DNA from 3 places in the Sphingomonas sp. CFBP 13728 genome. Region 1 is predicted to be linked to each of the others. Evidence: riboswitches for the same ligand, from Rfam matches in the RefSeq annotation. Region 1 holds a riboswitch; each other region holds the start of a gene.
What was found. A riboswitch is a leader RNA that binds a small molecule or an ion and turns the genes downstream of it on or off. The one in region 1 is predicted to bind cobalamin.
Positions count from the first base shown of each region.

Region 2: it holds a riboswitch for cobalamin, as region 1 does, so the genes downstream of both, IFT67_RS00455 (DUF1636 domain-containing protein) here and cobW (cobalamin biosynthesis protein CobW) in region 1, are expected to answer to the same signal.
Region 3: it holds a riboswitch for cobalamin, as region 1 does, so the genes downstream of both, IFT67_RS06735 (TonB-dependent receptor plug domain-containing protein) here and cobW (cobalamin biosynthesis protein CobW) in region 1, are expected to answer to the same signal.

Region 1 covers NZ_JACYUS010000001.1:255,749-258,006, forward strand. The annotation lists gene cobN (cobaltochelatase subunit CobN) at 1-78, opposite strand, end outside; gene cobW (cobalamin biosynthesis protein CobW) at 87-1,124, opposite strand; cobalamin riboswitch at 1,231-1,445, opposite strand; gene IFT67_RS01105 (HoxN/HupN/NixA family nickel/cobalt transporter) at 1,501-2,258, opposite strand, start outside.
Region 2 covers NZ_JACYUS010000001.1:113,338-115,595, forward strand. The annotation lists gene IFT67_RS00445 (NAD(P)/FAD-dependent oxidoreductase) at 1-227, opposite strand, end outside; gene cobO (cob(I)yrinic acid a,c-diamide adenosyltransferase) at 288-887, shown strand; cobalamin riboswitch at 1,079-1,272, shown strand; gene IFT67_RS00455 (DUF1636 domain-containing protein) at 1,444-1,851, shown strand; gene cobT (nicotinate-nucleotide--dimethylbenzimidazole phosphoribosyltransferase) at 1,848-2,258, shown strand, end outside.
Region 3 covers NZ_JACYUS010000001.1:1,495,347-1,497,604, reverse strand. The annotation lists gene IFT67_RS06740 (TonB-dependent receptor) at 1-472, shown strand, start outside; cobalamin riboswitch at 790-989, shown strand; gene IFT67_RS06735 (TonB-dependent receptor plug domain-containing protein) at 1,106-2,258, shown strand, end outside.

The DNA of each region.
Region 1 (2,258 bases):
ATCCGCGGGGGATTGGGCGAGGTCCTGTGGGACCGCGCTTTCCTCCAGCCCGTGGCTCTCGCGGAAGACTACGTGCATCGTGGGACTCAGCCGTCCAGCGCGGCCTTGATGCGGGCCTCGTCAATGCGGTCGTGCTCGGCGATCACCACCAGTTGCGTGCGACGCGGTTCGCCTGCGCGCCATGGGCGGTCGTATTGCGTACGGACGCGCGCGCCTACTGCCTGGACGAGCAGGCGCATCGGCTTGCCGGTGACGGCGGCGTACCCCTTTACGCGGAGGATGTCGGCGCTGCGGGCGAGGGCTTCGATCTTCGCGGTCAGATCGGCGGGGTCGGCGATCTCGCCAAGCTCGACGACGACGCTGTCGAAATCGTCATGCTCGTGATCGTCCTCGCCATCGTGATGCGAGGGGCGGCTGGCGATGTCGTCCTCGGCGGCGGCGTTGAGGCCGAGGATCACGCGGGGGTCGATGATGCCGTCAGTGAGGTCGATCACCGGGAGCGGCCGTGCGGACTCCGCGGCGATGACCGCGCGCGCCTTGGCGACGCCATCGGGGCCGGCGAGGTCGATCTTGGTTAGCAGCACGAGATCGGCGCAAGCGAGCTGGTCCTCGAACACCTCAGACAAGGGCGTCTCGTGATCGACGCTGGGGTCGGCGGCGCGTTGGGCATCGAGCGCAGCGACGTCAGGCGCGAAACGACCTGCGGCGACCGCCTCAGCATCGGCCAGCGCGATCACGCCGTCGACGGTGATGCGCGAGCGGATCGCGGGCCAGTCGAACGCCTTCAGCAGCGGCTTCGGGAGCGCGAGGCCGGACGTCTCGATCAGGATGTGATCGGGGCGCGGGTTTAGCGCGAGCAACGTCTCGACGGTCGGGATGAAGTCGTCTGCCACGGTGCAGCAGATGCAGCCGTTCGCCAGCTCCACGACGTTCTCGGCCGGACAATCGGGGATCGCGCAGCCCTTGAGGATGTCGCCATCGATGCCGAGCGTGCCGAATTCGTTGACCACGACCGCGAGGCGCCTCCCGCCTGCGTTGCGGATAAGATGGCTGATGAGCGTCGTCTTGCCGGCGCCCAGGAAGCCGGTGACGATGGTGACGGGGACCTTTGAAAGATCGGACATGATTATTTCCTCGACGTCTGAAGCACACGCACGCACGGCCTTTCGGTCGGACGTGTTCGTCGCTCAGACGGAGAACCGTGCCAAGATCACCCCCTGGATCGTGGCAAGAGCGACCGTTGCGCTGGCAGGTCTCCTGGCTCGCGGGTCGAAGCTCCTCGCACACCTTCCCAGGCCGTCGGCCCAGTGGCTGCCCATGAAGGGCGCGTGCGTGTCGCTCACCGCTTACAGTTGCAGGGACAGCCGCGGCATTGGAGGAGCGAACCCCTTCCGCACCGCATTCCCATTCAAGCCCCGAAGGGCACCGGCGCGATCAACGAGGTTCGGTGCAACCGACCCTCACGAAGGCGACCTAACGGACTTTCCGGCACGCCGCCAGCTATCCGTGCACGACTTCGATCTCGTCGAAGCGTTTCCAGCGGTAGATCGCGAAGCTCAGCACCCAGCAGAGCACGAACAGCCCGATGATCGCGAAGCCGAGGCCGTTGAAGTTCTCGCCGAGCGCCTCCGCCAGATCCCAGATGCCGCCGGTCAGCCCCAGCTTCGATCCGAGCAGCGCGAGCGTCTCGATCCCGCCGATCGCGATCGCGACGATCGCCGAGATCAGCGTGATGGTGATGTTGTAATAGAGTTTGCGGATCGGCTTCACGAACGCCCATTCATACGCGCCGAGCATGACGACCCCGTCCGCGGTATCGACCAGCGCCATACCGGTCGCGAACAGCACCGGCAGCACGAGCACGGTGCCGATCGACAGGCCGTCGGCGGCCTGGCTGGCGGAGAGGCCGAGGATCGCAACCTCGGTGGCGGTGTCGAAGCCCAGCCCGAAGAGGAAGCCGAGCGGCGCCATGTGCCAGCTCCGCGTGACCAGCCGGAACATCGGCCGGAACAGCCGTGCGAGCAGGCCGCGGTTGCCGAGCAGCAGGTCGAGATCCTCCTCGACATAGGTGCCGCCGCCGCGGACGTGGCCGAAGGTCCGCCAGACCGATCGCAGGATGATCAGGTTCATCGCCGCGATCGTGAACAGGAAGACGGCGGAAATGACGGTCGCGATGACGCCGCCGACCTGTTTGAACGCCTCGAACTGCGACAGCGCGCTGGCGGTGAGCGCGATCGCGACAGCGGCGATCAGCACGA
Region 2 (2,258 bases), 140 kb from region 1:
TGGCGATCCTTGCGGAAACGCGTGAGGACGGTGTCCTCGTTCTTCAGCGTGACGTCGACCGAATAGACGAGCTGGATGTCCATCTTGTCGCGGGCATCGTGCGCGCGTCTCGCGATGGTGTAGCGGATCAGGTCGCGCGGGGTGACGCGCAGGCGGTCGCGGATTGCGGCGGGGAGCGCTTCGTCAGCGTGGTTGAGCGGCAGCTTGAGGTCGGTGATGCGGAGCATGTCGGTCGCTCTAGCGCCGCGCGGCGCGATCCGCCATCGGGTGCACGAGAGGACTTAATCATGCGGACCGACGAAGAACAGAATGCCAAGAGCGCCAAGCGCAAGGAGGTCCACGATAAGATTGTCGCCAGCAAGACGATCGAAAAGGGGCTGATCATCGTCCACACCGGCAAGGGCAAGGGCAAGTCGACCGCCGCGTTCGGCATGGCGGTGCGGATGATCGGGCATGGGCGGAAGGTCGGCGTGGTGCAGTTCGTCAAGGGCGCGATGACGACCGGTGAGAAGGCGGTGTTCGACGCGTTCCCCGCGCTGTGCGAGTTCAAGCCGATGGGGGAGGGGTTCACCTGGGACACGCAGGATCGCGCGCGCGATATCGCGGTGGCGCGGGAGGCTTGGGACGAGGTGAAGCGGATGGTTGCGGATCCGTCCTATGCGATGGTGGTGGCGGACGAGCTGAACATCGTGTTGCGGTATGAGTATCTGCCGGTCGACGAGGTTCTTGCGGTTTTGGCCGCGAAGCCCGAGATGACACATGTCGTGGCGACCGGGCGGAACGCGCCGGACGCGCTGATCGAGATGGCGGACCTTGTAACCGAGATGACGCAGGTGAAGCATCCGTTCCGGTCGGGAGTGAAGGCGCAGGCGGGGGTGGAGTTCTAGGCGGCTCCGTACTGTGCGGCCCAAAACAACCACCGTCCGTCATCCTGACGAAAGTCAGGATCCAGAGCCACGAAGGCCACCGCCCGTTACCCTGGGTCCTGACTTTCGTCAGGATGACGGGAGGGCGTGGGGACGGCTGGCGGACTTCTAACCGACGTAGCCGTGTCTTGCGCCGTGTCTTCCTCCCGCCTATCGCTCCCTCCGCGACAGGTTCCCCCGATGCTCGCGCGGAGGGGGATGAAAATGGGAACGGGAAACACCCGGCTGCCCTTGCAACTGTACGCGGCGAGCCATCGTGCCTCATGCCATTGGGATGTTCCCGAGAAGGCGGTGCGGACGGCGTTGACCCGCGAGCCAGGAGACCTGCCCGTCGCGGTCGTCTTTCGTCCGGCCAGGGTGCGCCGAACGGACGGGTAACACCCCGAGCGACGACATCGCTTCGCGTCGCGCGGAGGCTGGAGGCATGCGCCTTCGCCCTTCGCGTGGTGCGGGATCGACTGTCCGAAGGGGTTTCTATGCCAAGTTCACATCATTTTGAGATCGTCCGAGGTCGGACATGCTGAAGCCGGTCGAAGACGGCGTCGCGGTGGTCGCGTGCAACACGTGTCGCCATTCCACCGATGCCCGCGACGACGAGCAGGGCCAGCGCGGCGGCGCACGGCTCGTCAGCGCACTGAAGGCGGTTCAGGCGAGCGACCCGGCCTATGCCGACGTCGCTGTGCAGGAGATGCCGTGTCTGTTCGCCTGCCAGGATTTCTGCACGATCCATCTGCGCGCACCTGCTAAGGTCGGCTATGTGCTCGGCCGGTTCGAGCCCACCGAAGACGCCGCGCGCGCGATCCTCGATTACGCGCGGCTCTACGGCGAGAGCGCGTTCGGGCAGGTGCCGTTCAAGCAATGGCCGCAGGGGGTGAAGGGCCACTTCATCACGCGCACGCCGCCTGCCGGGTTCGTCGTGGAATGACGTTTTTTCCGACGGCCGGGGCATTTCTGTCATCCTTGCGCGCGTTGCCGCAGCCGGACGAAGCCGCTCGATCGGCGGCGGTGTCGCGTCAGGGGCAATTGACCAAACCGCCGGGTTCGCTCGGGCGGTTGGAAGATATTGCCGTCTTCATGGCCGGCTGGCAGGGCCACGAACGCCCGCGGCTCGATCGCGGCCGGGTGGTGATCTTCGCGGGTAATCACGGCATCGTTGACCGCGGCGTCAGTGCGTTTCCGGCCTCCGTCACCGCGCAGATGGTGGCCAATTTCGAACATGGCGGCGCGGCGATCAACGCACTGTCGCGCGCGGCGGGGCTCGATCTCAGAGTCGTCCCGCTCGACCTCGACCGGCCGACTATCGATTTCACCGTCGCCCCGGCGATGTCGGAG
Region 3 (2,258 bases), 1.2 Mb from region 1:
GGTGACGACCTACCGCGTTCGCCAGAACCTCGACGCGATCCGCGCGCATGGGTTCGAGCTGGATGCGTCGTATCGCCCGGGTCCGTTGGGCCTGCAGGCATCGTGGTCGCACACGAATTCGAAGGTCGAGGGGTCGGGGATTACGGCTGCTCTGGACGGTTTGCGTCCGGCGCAGACCCCGCGCGACCAGGTGTCGGGGACGATCGACTGGCGACACGACGCGGCGGCGCTGTCGCTGACGGTGCGGCATATTGGCCGGCAGTTCGATGACGACCAGAACACGCGGGTGCTCGATCCGGCGACGACGCTGGACGCGTATGCGGCGTTGCCGATCCTGCGCTCGCTGGTCGCCGAGGTGCGCGGGGAGAATTTGTTCAACGAGCGCGTCGAGGCAGGGATCAGCGGCGCGAACATCGTCGAGCGCGCCACGCCGCGAACGATCTGGGTGGGGCTGCGCTACGGGCTTCGGTGATATGCTCCCTGCCAAGGAAAACGAAGACAGCATGTTTCCCCGCGAAGGCGGGGACCCAGACTGGGATCCCGCCTTCGCGAGAGAGCAATGTCGGGGAGCGTTTCGTTTGGTAAGAACCACCACCCCGGCGGAGGCCGGGGCCCAATTGGAAAGGTGGCAATAACGACCCACCGCGCTCCGTTATCGCCGCTCCCCAATTGGGCCCCGGCCTCCGCCGGGGTGGTGCGATAGCCGGTCAGCGCGCCTACCCTAGCAATGCGACTTCTCTTGGCGGGGTCGGGATAGGCCCCGCGTTGACCCGTGTCTGGCGCACGACTAATGCCGCACTCGTGAAGGGTTCCCGGCGACGGGATCAAAAGGGAAGTCGGTGCGCGGATATGTCCGCAAGACCGGCGCTGTACCCGCAACTGTGACCGGATAGCGGCCACCCCGATATGCCACTGGGTTTCGACTTGGGAAGGCGGGGTGGGCGCGGCGACCCGGAAGCCAGGAGACCTGCCTGTCACGGTCGATCCACTGCGCGGGCGGGTGTCCGGTGCGGACGAGTGCTCCGGTATAGCCGGGTTTCCTCGAGCGAGAGACGTCTGGCCGCCCGGCGAATGGTCGCTGGCGGTTCCGTTTAGGACGCAGCCGATGACGAAATTCTTCCTTCTCCTGAGTGCCGCGGCGATCGCCGCGCCCGCCTACGCACAGGACATTCCCGACCCCGATGCCCCCGAGCTCGTCGTCACCGCGACCCGCGCTGCGCAACCGCTGAGCGAGATCGGCCAAGCCGTGACCGTGATCGACCGCGCAGAGATCGAGCGCCGCCAGACCACCGTCGTATCCGACCTGCTCGCGACCACGCCGGGCGTTACGGTCACGCGCAACGGCACGGTCGGCGCGCTGACCAGCGTCCGCATCCGCGGTGCCGAGGCGGACCAGACGCTCGTTGTGATCGACGGCGTGCGCGTCAACGATCCGTCGTCGACCGGCGGCGGCTTCAACTTCGGCAATCTCCTGTCGAGCTCGGTCGAGCGGATCGAGATTCTGCGCGGCCCGAACTCGGTGCCTTGGGGCAGCCAGGCGATCGGCGGCGTCGTCAACATCATTACCGCCGCGCCGACCGAAGGCGTCCAAGCGCGCGCCAACGCCGAGTACGGCTATGCCGACAGCGTGTTCGCGAGCGCGGGCGTGTCGGGCAAGTCGGGGCCGGTGTCCGGATCGCTGACCGGCGGATATCTGCGCACCGACGGTATCTCGTCCGCAGCCAGCGGCACCGAGCGCGACGGCTATCGCCAATATGGCGCAACCGGGCGGGTCAGCGTCGAGTTCGCGCCGGGCATCGGCCTCGACCTGCGCGGCTATTTCGCGGACAGCCGTGTCGAGATCGACGACGGTTTCGACCCGAAGACGTTCGTGGTCGCGGACAGCCTTGCCTACGGCACCACGCAGGAGCTGTACGGCTATGCTGGCCTACATGCGAACCTCGCCGACGGTCGGTTCAACAACCGCGTGGCGTTCACGATCGCCGACATCAACCGCGACAATTTCACCAAGCCCGGTGGCGACATATCGTTCATTGGCCGTGGCCGTAGCGAGCGCTACGAGTATCAGGGCGACTTCCGTCCGATTGATCAGGTCCGCGTCGTCGCAGGCGTCGAACGCGAGAACAGCCGCTTCAACGACGGCTTCACCTTCGCGGACACCGGCATCACCAGCGTCTACGGCCAGGTGATCGTCAAGCCGCTCGACATCCTCACGATCACCGGCGGCATCCGCAACGACGATCACGACGATTTCGGCA